2 regions of the Devosia rhizosphaerae genome follow, and region 1 is predicted to be linked to the other one. Evidence: predicted binding sites of a transcription regulator. Region 1 holds the regulator's gene; the other holds the start of a gene.

What was found. The regulator PhoB, encoded in region 1, activates phosphate uptake and scavenging genes when phosphate is short. The targets are predictions, from matches to a motif close to TGTCATNNANCTGTCAT.
Region 2: a site for PhoB is predicted at 2,405-2,421, ahead of QOV41_RS04475 (YdcH family protein). Genes of this name have one in related genera too.

What each region holds. Positions count from the first base shown of each region.
Region 1 covers NZ_CP126539.1:1,270,726-1,279,635, reverse strand. Annotated here, with positions in the region: gene pstA (phosphate ABC transporter permease PstA) at 1-889, shown strand, start outside; gene pstB (phosphate ABC transporter ATP-binding protein PstB) at 938-1,744, shown strand; gene phoU (phosphate signaling complex protein PhoU) at 1,770-2,480, shown strand; gene phoB (phosphate regulon transcriptional regulator PhoB) at 2,484-3,185, shown strand; gene QOV41_RS06195 (MFS transporter) at 3,182-4,807, opposite strand; gene QOV41_RS06190 (aldehyde dehydrogenase family protein) at 4,920-6,359, opposite strand; gene QOV41_RS06185 (fumarylacetoacetate hydrolase family protein) at 6,380-7,531, opposite strand; gene QOV41_RS06180 (SIMPL domain-containing protein) at 7,713-8,429, shown strand; gene QOV41_RS06175 (sulfite exporter TauE/SafE family protein) at 8,534-8,910, opposite strand, start outside.
Region 2 covers NZ_CP126539.1:922,535-931,444, reverse strand. Annotated here, with positions in the region: gene QOV41_RS04485 (monovalent cation:proton antiporter-2 (CPA2) family protein) at 1-1,337, shown strand, start outside; gene QOV41_RS04480 (sulfite exporter TauE/SafE family protein) at 1,362-2,126, shown strand; gene QOV41_RS04475 (YdcH family protein) at 2,198-2,371, opposite strand; gene QOV41_RS04470 (YdcH family protein) at 2,525-2,740, shown strand; gene purE (5-(carboxyamino)imidazole ribonucleotide mutase) at 2,812-3,306, shown strand; gene QOV41_RS04460 (5-(carboxyamino)imidazole ribonucleotide synthase) at 3,311-4,414, shown strand; gene QOV41_RS04455 (alpha/beta fold hydrolase) at 4,403-5,095, opposite strand; gene rpsU (30S ribosomal protein S21) at 5,328-5,597, shown strand; gene QOV41_RS04445 (alpha/beta hydrolase) at 5,675-6,487, opposite strand; gene QOV41_RS04440 (DsbA family oxidoreductase) at 6,539-7,177, opposite strand; gene QOV41_RS04435 (hypothetical protein) at 7,269-7,811, opposite strand; gene QOV41_RS04430 (SlyX family protein) at 7,967-8,182, shown strand; gene QOV41_RS04425 (NAD(P)(+) transhydrogenase (Re/Si-specific) subunit beta) at 8,193-8,910, opposite strand, start outside.

The DNA.
Region 1 (8,910 bases):
ACAGACTCTGCCGGTCTCGATCTTGGCTTCTGCCAATACAGATAACTGGCTCAAAGGGACTATCAACCGCGAATTAGCCGATGCACGTCAGCAGCTTTCTGCCGAGACAAGGCAGCTCGCTGATCGCTTTGTGGCCGAAGGCATCATCACCTTCGACTTCGCCTGGCATATCTTCACCAATGTTGACAGCCGTTCCGCCCCCGCCACTGCAGGTCTGGCCGGTGCCTTCATGGGCTCGCTTTACATGATGATCGTGGTGATTGTGCTGGCCGTGCCGATCGGCGTGGCGAGCGCGATCTACTTGGAGGAGTTTGCGCCCAAGAACCGCTGGACCGACCTCATCGAGATTAACATCAACAATCTTGCAGCAGTGCCTTCCATCGTCTTCGGCCTGCTCGGCGCAGCAGTGTTCATCAATTATCTTGGCTTGCCCCGCTCCGCACCGCTGGTTGGCGGCTTGGTGCTGACTTTGATGACCCTGCCCACCATCATCATCGCCACGCGATCTTCCCTGCGCGCCGTACCGCCCTCCTTGCGCCAGGCGGCACTTGGCCTGGGCGCCTCCAAGAACCAGACGGTCTTCCATCACGTTCTGCCACTAACGTTTCCGGGCATCCTGACCGCGACCATTATCGGCGTTGCACAGGCGCTGGGAGAAACGGCACCGCTGCTGCTGATCGGCATGAGCGCCTTTATCGCGAACATTCCAGCCACCCCCCTGGATTCGGCTACCGCGCTGCCCGTGCAGATCTATTTGTGGCAGGGCAACGAGAACCGAAACTTTTTCGAAGCGAGGACTTCCGCCGCCATCATCGTGCTTCTCGGGCTGATGCTGCTGCTCAATGCCATCGCTATTTTCCTCCGGACACGGCTGGAGCGTCGTGCCTGATCGGGCTAGGAGGTCTGACAAATGGACATGCTTACTGGTAGGCTCAAGATGACAAGCGACACCGAGGCAGGACGCGCGATCGTAGACCTTGCAAACGCGCCAACGCGCATCGAAGCGCGCGACGTGACGGTGCACTACGGCGACAAGCAGGCTCTGCACGGCATTTCGATCGACATTCCCGATCGGGCAGTTACCTCCTTCATCGGGCCGTCGGGCTGCGGCAAGTCAACCTTTCTGCGCTGCATCAACCGCATGAACGACACCATCGAGGGCGCCAAGGTTGGAGGCCAGATCAGGCTTGATGGCGAAGACATCTACGACACGGATCTCGATGTGGTGGAACTGCGCGCCCGTATCGGCATGGTGTTCCAGAAGCCGAACCCATTCCCCAAGTCGATTTACGAGAACGTAGCCTACGGTCCTAAGATCCACGGCATTGCGCGTTCCAAAGCCGATTTGGACGAGATCGTTGTCTCCTCACTCCGCAAGGCGGGTCTCTTCGAAGAGGTGAAGGACCGCCTATACGAGCCGGGTACAGGTCTGTCCGGCGGTCAGCAGCAGCGCCTCTGCATTGCGCGCGCGATCGCAGTTGGCCCTGAAGTAATCCTGATGGATGAACCCTGCTCGGCTCTCGACCCTATCGCAACCGCAATCATCGAGGAACTCATCGATGAACTGCGCGAGAACTTCACGATCGTGATCGTGACACACTCCATGCAGCAGGCCGCCCGCGTCTCGCAGAAGACCGCTTTCTTCCACTTGGGCAAGCTGATCGAAGAAGGCGTCACCGAAGAGATCTTCACCAACCCGGTGCACAAGCAAACACAAGACTACATCATGGGCCGGATCGGCTGACCGGGCGCATCGAGGAGGAAAACCAATGCCAAATACCGGCGCCGACCATATCGTTCAGTCCTATAGCGACGAACTCAATGCGCTCGCTCAAGCCATCGCCGAAATGGGCGGTGAAGTGGAAGTTTCCATCGAGAATGGCACCAAGGCCCTGCTCAAGCTTGATCGCGAGCTCGCCGATTTGACCATCATCGCCGATCAGCGCATCGACGACATGGAGCGCCGGATCGACGAAATGGCGGTTTCGATGATTGCTCGTCGTCAGCCGATGGCGAGCGATCTACGCGCCATCATTACCTCCATCCATGTCGCGGGGGACCTCGAGCGCATTGGTGACATGGCCAAGCAATTGGCCCGGCGCTCCCTGAAACTCGATGGGCTCAACCTGCAGCCAACTTTCTACAATGGCGTCCGCAACATGACGGCATTGGTAATGCGGCAGCTAAAGCAGGCGCTGGACGCCTATTCCAATCGGGACGCCGCCGCTGCCGTCGAGGTCTGCAACCGCGATGACGAGGTCGATGCGATGCACACCTCGTTGTTCCGTGAGCTGCTCACCTACATGATGGAAGATCCGCGCAACATCACCTCCTGCACGCATTTGCTGTTTTGCGCCAAGAGCCTGGAACGCATCGGCGACCACGCCACCAACATTGCGGAGCGCGCCTACTATCTGCAGACCGGCAAGCAGCTCGGGAGCAATGTCGAAGAGCTCGAGCGCAAGCAGATCAAGGTTTAAGCCATGTCGGCTACAATTCTCGTCGTCGAAGACGAAGGCGATATCGCCATTCTCTTGCGCTATAATCTTGAGGCCGAAGGCTTTCGGGTCCTGACTGCTGAAACCGGTGACGAGGCCCAGGTCCAGATCCAGCAAAAGCTGCCCGATCTGATCCTGCTTGACTGGATGCTGCCCGAGATCTCCGGCATCGAACTGTGCCGGCGCTTGCGGGCGCGCGACGAGACCGCGCGGGTGCCGATCATCATGCTGACCGCACGCGGCGAGGAAGAAGAACGGGTGCGGGGCCTTGCCACAGGTGCGGACGACTACGTCGTAAAGCCGTTTTCTGTTCCCGAACTGATGGCCCGAATCCATGCACTTCTGCGACGGGCGAACCCCAATCTGGTGACCGCTTCGCTCAAGGTCGGCGATCTCGAACTCGATCGCACCACCCACCGCGTCCGCCGCGGCAATCGCGACGTCCATCTTGGTCCCACCGAGTATCGACTACTCGAATATCTCATGCGCCATCCCGGCCGGGTCTATTCGCGCGAGCAATTGCTCGATGGTGTCTGGGGCAATGACGTCTATGTCGATGAGCGGACAGTGGATGTCCATATCGGTCGTCTCCGTCGTGCCATCAATCGCGGCCGCGAGATCGACCCGATCCGGACCGTTCGCGGCGCGGGCTACGCTTTCGACGAGCGCTTCGCCCAAGTGGCCTAGTGCTCGGGGCTCTCCCGGAGCGGCATGTCGTCGACCTGCGGCACGGTCTGCCGCTCGATCATGCGGTGGACATGGGGCGGTCCCTCGCCCCGGTGCAGCGCCCGCAAGCTCTGCAGGTTCTCGGCATCGGCCTTGGTACGCCGCAGATTGTGGCGCACATAGTCCACCCAGGTGGGCACGTGATAGCTCTCCACCCAGATCTCTGGGCGTTCGAGGTCCCGCAGCAGCGCCCATTGCCGCGCACCATCGCGGATGCGGATACGGCGGCGCTCACTCATTAGCCGGAGGAAAGCGGGAATGTCTTCCTGGACGATCTGATAGTCCACCATCACCATCACCGGCCCACTCCGCGGCCGCATCTCGAGCTTGAGCACCGGTTCGTTGAAGGCATTGAGCGGGCTGAGGTCGCGTGAGCTGAACTGCGGCAGCGGCAGCTTGAGACCCACCAGAGCACAGGCAAGGAGCGTCACCCCCGCCAAGGCGAGTGACCAGCTCGGTGCGGACAGATCGGCGACACTGCCCCAGAGCCAGCTGCCCAGTGCCATGCCGCCGAAAGTAGCCGTTTGGTAGAGCGATAGCGCCCGCCCCACAACCCAACGGGGCGTTGAGAGCTGAACGGAGACGTTGAACAGTGACAGCGCCAGCACCCAGCCCGCGCCCGCTGGCAAGAGAATGAGACAGCTCAGCACGATTTCGCGGCTGAAGCCCAGGCCGACACAGGAGACCGCGAACACCACGCAGGCAATGCGCACGATGATCTCATTGCTGTAGCGCTCGCGCACCCTTCCGTTGAGGAAGGCGCCTCCGATGGCACCAACGCCAAAGCACCCCAACAACGCGCCATAGCCCAGGGCGCCGCCGCCGAGATATTCGCTTGCCACCGAAGGCAGGAGCGCCAGCACCGCGATAGCGGCAAGGCCGAACAGGAAACCACGCAGCATAACTGTCATCAGATTGGGCGAGAGCGAGGCATAGCGCACCCCGGCCCACATGGCGCTGCCGAACCTCTCCCGCGGCAACTTGTTGGCGATCGCTTGCGGCTGCCACCGGAACAGCGCGGCGATCAGCGGGAGGTAGGAAACCGCATTGACCGCGAAGGCCGCAGCCGCGCCGGCAAAGGCAACGATGATGCCGCCAACTGCTGGCCCCACGCTGCGCATCATGTTGAAGCCCATGGCGTTGAGCGTCACCGCGCCGGGCAGGTCGTCGCGCGGCACGATATCGCCCATGGAAGCCTGCCAAGACGGGTTGAACAACGCTGTGCCGCAGCCAATCAGAAAGGTGAACCCTAGCAAGAGCCAGGGGGTCATCAGCCCAAGGAAACCCAGCACCGCCAGCACCACGGAAATGATCGCCATTGCCGATTGGGCAATGATCATCACTATGCGCCGGTCGAAATTGTCGGCCAGCGCGCCCGCTGCGATGGAGAACACCATGATGGGCAGGGTGGTCGAGGCCTGCACCAGGGCGACCATATTGTGGGAGTCCGTGAGGGTGGTCATCATCCACCCGGCGCCGACCGCCTGCACAAGACCGCCGAGATTGGACGCTAAGGTGGCGATCCAGAGCAGGCGAAAGGTCTCGTGCCGGAAAGGGGCCAGCACAGACACTCGCTCGGGCATTCGTGAACCTCAGTCGTCTGCCCGCAATCGCGCGGGCGAATGGCACCAATCTGCTCTCGGCAGGGCGCCAATGCAACTGCGCCGGCACGAGGCCGGCGCAGTCTTTTTCGTCTTAGCCAGCCGCGGTGTAGGCCGTCTTGACCTGAGTGTAGAACTCGGCGGCGTACTTGCCCTGCTCGCGCGGACCATAGCTCGAGCCTTTGCGGCCCCCGAACGGCACGTGAAAGTCCACGCCAGCGGTTGGCACGTTGACCATCACCATGCCTGCCTCGGCATTGCGCTTGAAGTGCGTGGCGTATTTAAGCGAGGTGGTCACGATGCCAGCGGATAGACCGAACTCGGTGTCGTTTGCGGTGGCGAGTGCCTCTTCATAATCCTTGACCCGAATGACGCTAGCGACCGGCCCGAAGATCTCTTCGCGGCTGATGCGCATATTGTTGGTCGCCTCGACAAACAGCGTCGGCTGCAGGAAGTAGCCCTCCGTGTCCTTCTGGACGCGTTCGCCGCCAGCGGCAATCTTGGCGCCCTCGTTCTTGCCGATCTCGATGTAGTCGGTGTCCTGCTTGAGCTGGCCAGGATCGACCACCGGACCGATCTCGGTGTCCTTGTCCAGCGCATTGCCCACCCGCAGATTACGCGTGCGCTCAGCGAGGGCTTCCACGAAGCGGTCGTGGATACCTTCGGTGACGATGACACGCGAAGAGGCGGTGCAGCGCTGGCCGGTCGAGAAGAAGGCGGACTGTGCCACGGTCTCGACGGCAACTTTGAGATCGGCATCGTCGAGCACGATGGTGGGGTTCTTGCCGCCCATTTCCAGCTGGAACCGGCGGCCGACTTCAACCGACGCAGCCGCAACGCGCTTGCCGGTACCAACCGAGCCGGTGAAGCTGACGGCATGGACGTTCTTGCTGTCGAGCATGGTCTGGCCGACCACCGAGCCCTTGCCCATGACGAGGTTCAGGACGCCCTTGGGCAGGCCTGCCCGCACCAGGATGTCGACGATGGCCCAGGTCGAGCCGGGCACGAGGTCCGCCGGTTTGATGACGACGGTGTTGCCATAGGCCAGGGCGGGGGCAATCTTCCAGCTTGGAATAGCGATCGGGAAGTTCCAGGGTGTGATGAGGCCGATGACACCAATCGGCTCGCGCGTGATCTCGACACCGACGCCGGGGCGGACCGACGGCACCACTTCTCCCGTGAGGCGCAGCACTTCGCCGGCAAAGAAGTCGAAGATCTGACCGGCGCGAGTGACCTCGCCGATGCCTTCAACCAGTGTCTTGCCCTCTTCACGGCTCAGCAGTTCACCCAGCTCTTGCTTGCGGGCGAGGATTTCATCGGCCGCCTTGCGCAGGATCGCATGGCGTTCCAGCAAGCCCGAGCGCGACCAGGCGGGGAATGCCGCCTTGGCTGCCGCAATCGCCTGTTTGGTTTCCTCAGCCGATGCGCGGGCATAGACGCCCACAACTTCGGAGGTATTGGAGGGGTTGATGTTCTCCACGCCCTCGGCGCCGACCCATTCCCCGTCGATCAGGTTCTTGTGTAGTTCAGCCATTTATTGTGCCTTTCAGAAAGCTAGAGGAGGTCCGCCCGGGCGAGGTCGCGCAGCAAGTGGCTGGCGCCGTAGGTCCAGGGTGGGCAATGAGTGGATAGGTCGACGCGATTGGTCAGTGTCCCCAGCGAGGGGGTCGAAATCGAGACCGTGTCGCCGATCTTGTGGGTAAAACCCATGCCGGCGCCGCCGCGATCCTTCACTGGAGCGAACATGGTGCCGAGATAAAGCACCAGCCCGTCGGGATATTGGTGATGTTCGCCGATCGTCGCGGCAACCAGCGATTCCGGGGTGCGGGAGATCTGGCTCATGGACGAATGGCCGTCGAGCACGAAGCCGTCCTCGCCTTCCACCCGTAAGGCGATCTCGGCCTGCTTGACGGTATCGAGCGTGAACTCGTCGTCGAAGAGGCGAATGAACGGCCCCAGCGAGGCAGACGCGTTGTTGTCCTTGGCCTTGCCCAGGAGCAGCGCCGAGCGGCCCTCCACATCGCGCAAATTGACGTCGTTGCCCAGCGTCGCGCCGATGATGTTGCCCGTGCTGGTGACCACCAGGGCGACTTCGGGCTCGGGATTGTTCCAGCTCGAGATCGGGTGCAGCCCCACGTCGGCGCCATAACCCACCGAACTCATGGGCTGGCCCTTCGTGAAAATCTCCGCGTCAGGCCCGATCCCCACTTCGAGATATTGGCTCCACACGCCTCGCTCCACCAGCGCCGCCTTGACCTGGGCGGCCGTATCGGAGCCGGGTACCAATTGGCTAAGGTCGGTGCCGATCAGGGCGAGAATTTCGACCCGCAATGCCTCGGCACGCGCCTTGTCGCCACGTGCCTGCTCTTCGATGACGCGCTCAAGCAGCGACACGACGAAGGTGACGCCCGAGGCTTTCACCGCCTGCAAGTCGATGGGCGACAAGAGGCTGGGTTTGGCTGCATCACGGCCGGTGGGTAGGCTGTTGTCCAGCAGCGCCTGGGCGCTCCCCAAATCCTTGCCACTCGCCGCGCGGACATAGCCGATCGGGTCAGCGCTCTCGGCGATGTCCCGCACGGTCGCCATGCCCTTGGCGGTGATATCGAGTACCTGACCGTCACGAATGGTAATAATGGCAGGGTGGTTCTGCCCCGCTAGACGAGCACGGCCGAGCAGGACGCCGTCCGGGAAATGCTTGTGGCTCATGAGCGCCTCTTGTGGGTGATGCCTGTCTGAGTACCGCACCCGCAGGGCCCGGCGCAACCCTCATAAGTCATACTTTTGGACATGACCGTTTGCCCACAAGCCCGTTCAAATTCAGTTCATCAGCGCCGCAATACTGACGCATTAGGTGGGGAATGCTCCCCCCTCAACTTGGAGAGTTCTCATGCGTCACCTCCCTGCCCTTGTCCCCCTCGCCGTTCTCGCCCTCGCCGCACCCGCTTACGCGGGGACCGTATCCGTCGAAGGTCGCGGCGAAGTTGCCGCCGCCCCGGATATGGCTTTCATCACCTCCGGCGTCACGACGCAGGGCGCTACCGCCCGCGAGGCGCTCGACGCCAATACGGCGGCGATGACTGAACTGCTCGAGACGCTCAAGGCCGACGGGATCCAAGCTCGGGATATTCAGACCTCGGGCTTTTCGGTGAACCCGAACTATGTCTATACCGATGAGCGCGACGAGAGCGGCTATACCAAGCCCCCCAAGATCGAGGGCTATCAGGTCAGCAACACCGTGACGGTCACGGTCCGCGACCTTGAGGCCCTCGGCACTATCTTGGACAAATCTGTCGATGTGGGCGCCAACACCATCAATGGTATCAGCTTCTCGGTGGCCGATCCTTCCGAACTGCTTGATGAAGCCCGCAAGTCGGCCTTCGACAATGCCCGCGCCAAGGCCGAAATTTACGCCGATGCGGCCGGCAGTTCGCTTGAAGAGATCGTCTCGATTTCCGAGACCCAAGGACAGGATCAGCCGCAGCCCTATCCTATGTATGCCCGAGCCGAAATGGCCGCGAGCTCCCCGGTCCCCGTTGAAGCCGGCGAGTTGACCTTCACGATCAATGTGACCGTGGAATGGGATCTGGCTGACACAGCCAACTAGCCTTCTCGGCGGTCCCGGATGGCCGCCGAGCACTCGACCTCCTCCTCCCGAGGGGGCTCGGGCGGTGGGGGCATTTCACCGTAGTCACCTTGTCCTCACCGCCTTTATCCCGCCAGCACGCGCCAAAGCATGTTGAGGCCGACCAGGACCAGGAAGGCCGCGAAGACATATTTCAGCGTCTTCTGATCGAGCCGGTGGGCGAGCGCAGCGCCGAACGGCGCGAAGACCGCCGCAAGCACTGCCACCAGCACCAGCGCCACAAGATTGATGTAGCCGAGGCTCAGCGGCGGCAGCTCGCTCGCGCCCCAACCCGAAATGATGAAGCCGAGCGTGCCGGAGACGGCAATCGCCACTCCGATCGCCGCCGAGGTGCCGACTGCGGCATGCATCGTGGCGCCAAAGGCGACCAGAGTCGGCACAGTGAGCGATCCCCCACCAATGCCCATCAGTGAAGAGATATAGCCGACGACCAGCGCCGAGA
Region 2 (8,910 bases), 350 kb from region 1:
GTTCAACAAGTGCAGCGGTTGATGCGGAGGTGGGAGCGGCCGTCGCCGTACTGGAGAACCCGGCAGCCTGGGTGACACCCCTTATCCTCATTGGTACCTTTGTCGCCGCCATGACCGCCGGCCGCTTCCTGGTACGGCCTCTTCTCCGTTGGGTGGCGCGTACGGGCGTGCGCGAAGCTTTCACCGCGCTTGGCCTGGCGCTCGTCGTGGGTGCAGCCCTCCTCACGCAATATGCGGGTCTGTCGCCTGCTCTGGGCGCTTTCATTGGCGGCGTGTTGCTCGCCGATAGCGAGTACCGCCACGAACTCGAAAGCAATATTGAGCCCTTCAAGGGATTGCTGCTTGGCCTATTCTTCATCTCCGTGGGCATGTCCATTGCCTTCTCGGTGCTTTGGGCGGAGCCGCTGCGGCTGCTGGCGACAGTCCTTGCCATCGTCAGCATCAAGATTGTCATCCTCTTCGTTTTGGCCTCGCTCTTCCGCATGCATCTGGGTGATCGGCTCTTGGTCGCCATTCTGCTTAGTCAGGCTGGCGAGTTCGCGTTTGTCGTGCTGCAGTTCGCCCAGAGCGCCAACGCTCTCCCTCAGGGTGACTATGACCTCCTGGTGGTCGCGGTGGCGCTGACGATGATGACGACACCGGTCCTGCTGCTCCTCTTTGACCGGCTGGTGGCGCCGCGCCTCGACGCGCGCGGCGATCGCCGCACCGGAGACACGTTTGACGAACATCGCAAGATCGTCGTCCTCGGCTATGGACGGTTCGGCCAGATCGTCACCCGCATGCTGCGGGCGCAAGGGTTCGACATGACCCTGATCGACGACGATCCGGCCCAGATCGAATTGGTGCGGCGGTTCGGGGTCAAGGTGTTTTACGGCGATGGTGCGCGGGTGGACCTGTTACACTCTGCCGGCGTCGCCGATGCGGAACTGGTCGTGATTGCCGTGGCCGGCCGCGACCGTATCCTTGCCATCGCTCGCAATCTGCGGCGGCATTTCCCGCACGTCGCCATTGCCGCTCGCGCCGTTGACCGTGGCCACGCCCACGACCTGATGGCGCTGGGCGTGGAAGTCTTCGAGCGGGAAACTTTCCTGTCCGCGCTCAGCCTTGGCGCGCAGGTTCTGGTCAAGCTTGGCCGCCCTCCCGAAGAGGCCGACCGGCTGGCACGCGCCTTCGAGCGACACGACAATCAATTGCTGGTCGACAGCTTCGAGGTGCGCAGCGACGAGTTGGCTTACATCGGCATGCTCCGCAACTCCATGAACCTGCTCGACGACGCCATGCGCTCCGATGCAATGGCCAAGCCGATTGACACTGACGATCTGAAGCGTACCGAGTGAGGCGCCTGCCTCACCGGATTCTCCATGCCTCCTTTCGATATCTATTTCGTCGCCGTCGCTATCACTGCCGTTCTGATTGTTGGCCTCTCCAAGGCGGGACTTTTGGGTAGCCTGGGCATGGTCGGCGTGCCGCTGCTCAGCCTCGTGATGCCGCCGCGTGATGCTGCGGGCATGATGCTGCCAGTGCTTCTGGTAATGGACGCGGTGGCGGTCTATGCCTATCGCAAGGAGTTCAACTGGCAGATCATCTGGATCATGCTGCCAGGCGCTGCCGTCGGCACCTTGATCGGCTGGGCTTTGTGGGCAGTGGTTTCAGAGGCGGCGGTGCTGCTGTTTGTTGGCGTTGTCACCTTGCTCTTTGTGCTCGATGCCATCCTGCCGATTCGCAAGAAGCTCGAGGGTCTGCCACCGTCCAAGCCGTGGGGCACGTTCTGGGGTGGGTTTGCCGGCTTTACCAGCTTCATCAGCCATACCGGCGGCCCCCCATTCCAGATCTATGTCTTGCCGCAGCGTCTGCCACCGGCAATCTACGCTGGCACCTCCGCGGTCTTCTTTGCGATCGTCAACTCCGCCAAGCTGATCCCCTATTTTTTCCTTGGGCAGTTGAACGTGCACAATCTCCAGCTTTCCGCGGCTTTAGCTCCGGTGGGGCTGATCGGCGTCTTCGCCGGCATCTGGCTGGTCCGCCGCGTTTCGATGAAGCTGTTCTATCGAATCGCCTACTGGCTGGTTTTCCTGCTTGCCCTCAAGCTGGTCTGGGACGGCGCTCGCGGCGTATTCGGCATCTAGCAGGGCACAAAAAAGGGCCGCAGCATTGGCTGTGACCCTTCTTCCCCCAGCAGGGAAACTACGCCGCTAAATCACTGTGCAGATTGCCTCAATCGGTAGAGTTCGTCCTTCACCTCGAGCTTCTTGCGCTTGAGAGCGCTGACCTGAAGATCGTTGGTCTGCGAGTTCTGTGTCGCGGACAGGATCTGCCGGTCCAACTCCTGATGGCGGCGTTCGAGCGCCGCAACGTGGCCTTCAGTCGTCATAACAACTCCTAGAAGATATTTGGACGAACCGATCGTCACAAAACTTTCGTCATTTGTCGACGCCTTTCCGATCACATCGGAAAACAGGTGCAAATCCAACGGTTTTGCGTTATCTGTAGGAGCAGATCCGGGGCGTTGAGGGGCGGTCTGCCGATGTATCCGCTGAGCAAGGAACAGGAAGCGAGCCTGGGGCTTGAGCTGGCAACCAAGCGCCAGGAACATGCCGATCTCGACGCTGCTATCGAGACGTTGACGCATTCGCATGTAGCCGACCGCATGCTGATCCAGCGCCTCAAAAAACGAAAGCTCTCGCTCAAGGATCGTATCGTCCAGCTCGAAAACATCCTCCTCCCTGACATCATCGCCTAGGGTGCATGCGCTTGTGCCATGAACCAAAGCGGGCTAAATCCGCGCTTTGTGGAGCTTGAGGGAGTGGCTCTATGCTGACCAAACCGCCTGTTGCCATCGTTATGGGCAGCCAATCCGACTGGCCTACTATGCGGCTTGCCGCTGAAACGCTGGAGGCGCTGGAAGTCGAGTATGAGGCGCGCATCGTTTCAGCGCATCGCACCCCCGACAGGCTGGTCGATTTCGCAGCCAACGCCCGGTACGAGGGTTTCAAGATCATCATCGCGGGTGCAGGTGGGGCCGCACACCTGCCGGGCATGATCGCTGCAATGACACCGCTGCCCGTCTTCGGCGTTCCCGTCCGCTCCAAGGCGCTGAGCGGCCAGGACAGCCTGCTCTCGATCGTGCAGATGCCCGGCGGCATTCCGGTGGGCACGCTGGCGATTGGTGAGCCCGGCGCGATCAACGCGGCGCTGTTGGCTGTGGCCGTCCTAGCCCTCTCCGATGATGATCTTGCTGATCGCCTCGACGCCTATCGGGCGCGGCAGAGCGCGGCAGTTCCGCAGTTTCCCACCGACACCGAGTAATCCCTTGGCTCAAGATCTCTCGCCACTGCCGCAGGGCAGCACCATCGGCATTCTTGGTGGCGGCCAATTAGGCCGCATGTTGTCCCTAGCCGCGAGCCGGATTGGCATGCGCACGCACATCTTCTGCCCCGATCCGGCAAGCCCTGCCTTCGAAGTGACGCCCCACAAGACAGTTGCGGCATATGAGGACGAAGCGGCCCTGGCGAGCTTCGCAGGCGCGGTGGATGTTATCACCTACGAGTTCGAGAACGTGCCGGCAGCAACTGCTGAGTTCCTCGCCGCTCGCAGGCCACTCCGCCCCGGCGCCAAGGCCCTGGCGATCTCGCAGGACCGGCTCCTTGAGAAGAGCTTTCTGGCGTCCAAGAATATTCCCGTAGCCGCACACCGCCCCATAGAGACGCTGTCGGATTTGGAAGCTGCACTCGACGACCTCGGCCTGCCTGCGGTGCTCAAGACGACGCGGCTCGGCTATGACGGCAAGGGCCAACGCATCATCAGAGAGCGCAGCGAGGCAGAGGCAGCCTTCGCGGAACTCCAACCCAAGCCCCTGGTGTTGGAAGCCTTTGTCGCTTTCGAAAAGGAAATCTCGGTCGTTGTCGCGCGCAACCTTGCGGGCGAAGTGCGAGCCTTCGACGCCGCCGAAAACGTCCACAAGCATCATATCCTTCATACCAGCACCGTGCCGGCCGCCCTTCCTCCGGCAATCGAAAAGCACGCCGGCATGATCGCCAAGGCGATTGTCATCGCGCTCGACTATGTCGGCGTGCTGGGCGTTGAATTCTTCGTGGTAGCCGGCGACAGCCGGTCAACCCTGCTCGTCAACGAGATCGCGCCTCGCGTGCACAATTCGGGTCATTGGACCGAAGCTGTCTGCCTGACCGATCAATTCGAGCAGCACATCCGCGCGGTGCTCGGCTGGCCGCTCGGCGACCCGACACGGATGGCCGACGTGGTGATGGAAAATCTCATTGGCGAGGAGGTGTTCGGCGTCCCCAAGCAATTGGGCGGCACCAGCCAAGCCCATCTTTATGGAAAGGCCGAGGCCCGACTGGGCCGCAAGATGGGGCACATCAACCGGATCGTGCGGCCTAGCGAGCTACCGCGCTAGCCACTCCCGCATCGCTGCCACCACCGCTTCTGGCGCTTCCATGGTGGCCATATGGCCCGCCGCCGGAAACTCCACCAGCCTGCTCCCCGGCATCGCGGCGGCCATTTCCTGCGCCAGTTCGGGCGAAGTTAAAGTATCGAGCGCCCCCACTCCGACCAGCGTGGGCACAGTGATCTCGGCGAGAAACGGCCGGCTGTCGATGCGAGCCATGATGGCAGTTTGCTGGCGGAGATAAGATTCGGGGCCGGTGCGTTGCGCCATCGCGACAATCTCCTCCGCCAGCGCCGTGTCGAGATTTTGCGGCGCGAGAAGACCGGGCAGCTTGGCCCGTGCGATCAGCAAATGTTTGCCCTGCCGCACTGCGTCCATACCCGCCCGCCTGACCTCCTTGCGGGCCTCATCATCCGGGCGCGCAGTGGTATCGAGCAGCGCCAGATGGCTCACCCGCTCGGGCGCCTGTCGCATGATCTCGAGCGCCACATAGCCGCCCATGGAGAGCCCTGCCATGGCAAAGCGCACCGGTGCACTGGCGAGCGTCCGCGCGGCCATGGCGGTGATCGAATCGTCCTGCGTCAGGTCGGCAACCATCGGCCGGACGGCATCGCCAAGCCCTATGATGACATCTCGCCAGAGCCGCGCATCGCATTCCAGCCCCGGCAGCAGCACCAGATCAGTCGCCAAAGCGCACCTCCAAGCCCACAAAACTGTTCACCTACTGTTCATCTGAGTGACCGCAAAGCGCAACTCTGTCCAGCCAAACGGCGGTTTTTCTGCCCTTCGGCAGTGGACAAGCCCCCCAGCTTGAGCTATAGACCCCGCCACGGTGACCGGCTCGGCTGGTCGGCGACGGGTTCTATTGCCCCGCCGCTTGTATCCAAACCCATAGTCTAAGCTTCGAAAGGGCGGTTGACCTTTGCAAGTAGTCGTTCGCGATAACAATGTTGACCAGGCGCTGCGCGCGCTGAAGAAAAAGCTGCAGCGCGAAGGCGTCTTCCGCGAGATGAAGCTGCGCAATTATTACGAGAAGCCCTCTGAGAAGAAGGCACGCCAGAAGGCTGAGGCCGTTCGTCGTGCCCGCAAGCTGGCTCGCAAGCGTGCTCAGCGCGAGGGCGGTCTGCCCGCTCCGGCGGCGCGTCCGACGGCGGCTCCGCGTCCCGGCGCGAGTGCAAGCGCTGCGCGCTAAGACGACCTAGAGAATTGTTCAAACGCCGTCCTTCGGGACGGCGTTTTTGTTTGTTTCCGGGGAGAGCGTGGCGAATATCAGTTCGCCGCCAGTGACCGCTGGAAAAATGCGTCAGCCTTGGCCCAGATGCCGCTATCCCATAGCTGATTGTGCCCAGCGCCCGGCACGATCCAGAGTTCGTCGGGATTTGGCGCCAAATCGTAGAGGCGCTCGCCATTGCTGACATCGATGGTCCGGTCACCCGTGCCATGGGCAACCAGGACAGGCTCCTCGACCTCCTGGATCCACTCATTGGACCGGAACTGGTCCTGCATGACCCAGCGCGTCGGCAGGATGGGATACCGCTCATGGGCCACCGAAACGGCTGAAAGGAACGGAGTCTCCAGCAAAAGGGCTTCGGCCTCGCGCTGGCTGGCTACATAAGTGGCCGGGCCCGTGCCAAGCGACCACCCCCAGATGACCAGCGGAAAGCCTTTAGCCGCGGCAAAGTCGTAGACGGCGATGGCGTCCTTGAGAATGGCAACTTCCGAGATTACGCCAGGGGATGCCGGAAAGCCGCGATAGTCAAAAGCCACGAAGCCGTAGCCGTCGGCGACCCACTGCTCGAACCGCTCGTATTCGGACGTGAAACTGCCCGCATTGCCCTTGTAGTAAACGATGACCGGCATGTTCGCGGCAGGAGGATGATACCAGGCCGTCACCTGCTCGTCCCCGGAGGGAACGATCACTTCCTCGGCTTGGGTCAGTCTCGTTGCGTCAAGCGCCGTCAACTCCCCCGTCGGGGAATACTGCAAGGCGCGCTGGTTGAAATACATATAAGCCACGGCCCCGAAGTAGGCGACGGCCACGAGGACGATGATACCGAGGAAAACGCCGCGAACGATCTTCATGAGGAAACCCAGACAGGGAGACAGCCACCGCGCCTTGCGCGTGTCCGATATCTAAAGCTCTGAGATCGTTCGCGCTAGCGCCTGTTCGAACACCTCCTGCGGCTGGGCGCCAGAGAGAGCGTATTTCTCGCCGAAGACGAAGAAGGGCACGCCACGGATACCTTGGGCGGCGGCCGCAGTGGCCAGCTGCTCGGTCATTGCGAGCTCGTTTTCATCGCTCATGGCGTCCAAGGCGTCGCCGCGATCGAAGCCGTATTCGACAGCGATATCGGCAAGCACATTGTCATCGTTGATCTGACGATGCTCCAGGAAATAAGCCTCGGCGATAGCTTTGGCCAGTTCATACTGGTTGCCATTGGGCTTGGCGAGGCGGGTGATGGTATGGGCCTTAGCCGTGTTGAACATCCGCGGCTGCCGGGAGAGGTCAAGATCAACACCGGTGTTTCTGGCTTCGCTCTCCACCCGCGCCCACATCTCCTGCGGGTCCTTGCCGTATTTGGTCCGCAGCATTTCGCCAACATCGACGCCTTCAGGCGGCACAGTGGGATCGAGATAGAACGGGTGGCTTTCGATCACCACGTCGACGTCATCAGACAGGCCGCCGATTGCCTTGTCGAGGCGCGCCACGCCCACCAGGCACCAGGGGCAGACCACGTCGGTGAAGACATCGATCTTGAGCGTTTTCGACATGATGATCCCTTTAGCGACTGGGTGAGGAGGTGGCCCTCACATGGCGCGGATCAACCGATGCTGCAAGAACGCACCTAGAGGTAACTGTCGCCTAGAGCGAGTTGTTGGCGTTGGTAAGACCGAAGGGGGGCGACCAGCCGGCGATGAAGCTGAGACCAACCAGAGCGCTGAGGCCCAACCAGGAGAGGCCCGGAGCCATGACCAGCGCTGCTTTAACGGAAATCTGCGCCACCCGGGCGAGGGCCGCTAGGCCAACAATAACGAGCGCCATGGACGCGATGCTCAGCATCAGCGAGTCGAGCGGAGCCACAATAAAGGGGAAGACAATAGCGCCAGCCATTAGGGCGACGATCCAGCGGGCGGCAACCCGGCCAGCGTGGCCTTCGCGCGCGATCATCCAGCGGGCAATGCCAAAGAGCGGCAAGCTACCGATATAGAGGGCAGCACCGACCCAGCCGGGGAGACCGAAAGGCGAAAAGAAAAGTGGCAAAGTACCATTGAGTTCAGCAACGCCATTCGCTAGAACAAAAACCGCAAGCGGGAGCGATGCGCTTAAGACCAGCGTCAGCAGGTCATGGCGACCCGTATCAACGGCGGTTTTGTGAGTGATGGCGATGGCTTTAACGGTGGCCATGGTCGGCACCTTGCTGTCTTGTTTGCAGTGCCGAACCAATGGTGCGACCACCGTAAGGGTTCCGCAAACGTCAACGCAGCGCCTGAAGTTGTGATCGACCACACCCCGCGTGAGCGGCATCCGCACCCGACAGATATAGTCACGGAAACCGTAAAATGAGCAGCCAGAATGAGCTCTCAGAGCGCCTCGAAACCCTGGAAACCCGCATCGCCTTCCAGGATCAGACCATTGAGGAATTGAACAGCACAATCACAGCACAGTGGCGGCAAATCGACCTGCTGACGCGCAAGCTGGAGCTACTGGAAGAGCAGGTGCGCTCGGGCAGCTACATCGCCGACCCGAGCACCGAAGCGCCGCCCCCGCACTACTGAGACCGGGACCTTAGTGCCCCAGCGCCTTGACGATCTCTTCGGTCACCTTCTTGGCGTCCCCGAACAGCATCATGGTATTGTCACGGAAGAACAACTCGTTCTGCACGCCAGCATAGCCCGCCGCCATGCCTCGCTTGATAAAGAGTACCGTCCCGGCATCCTCCACATTGAGCACGGGCATGCCGTAGATGGGAGAGGTCTTGTCGGTCTTGGCCGATGGATTGGTCACGTCATTGGCGCCGATCACAAAAGCCACGTCGGACTGAGCGAATTCGGAGTTGATGTCGTCCAGCTCGAACACCTCGTCGTAGGGCACATTGGCTTCGGCAAGCAGCACGTTCATGTGGCCCGGCATGCGGCCGGCAACTGGGTGAATGGCGTATTTGACCTCGACGCCTTCGGCCTTGAGCATGTCAGCCATCTCCCGCAGCGCATGCTGGGCTTGGGCGACCGCCATGCCGTAGCCCGGCACGATGATGACCTTGCCAGCGTTCTTCATGAGGAAGGCCGCGTCGTCAGCGGCCCCCTGCTTGACCGGCCGATCATCCTCCGCGCCACTTCCAGCAGCAGCGCTGTCGCCGCCAAAGCCGCCTAGGATGACCGAGACGAAGCTGCGGTTCATCGCCTTGCACATGATGTAGGAGAGAATGGCGCCCGACGACCCCACCAGCGCACCGGTGATTATCAGCGCCGTATTGCCCAACGTGAAGCCGATGCCCGCCGCAGCC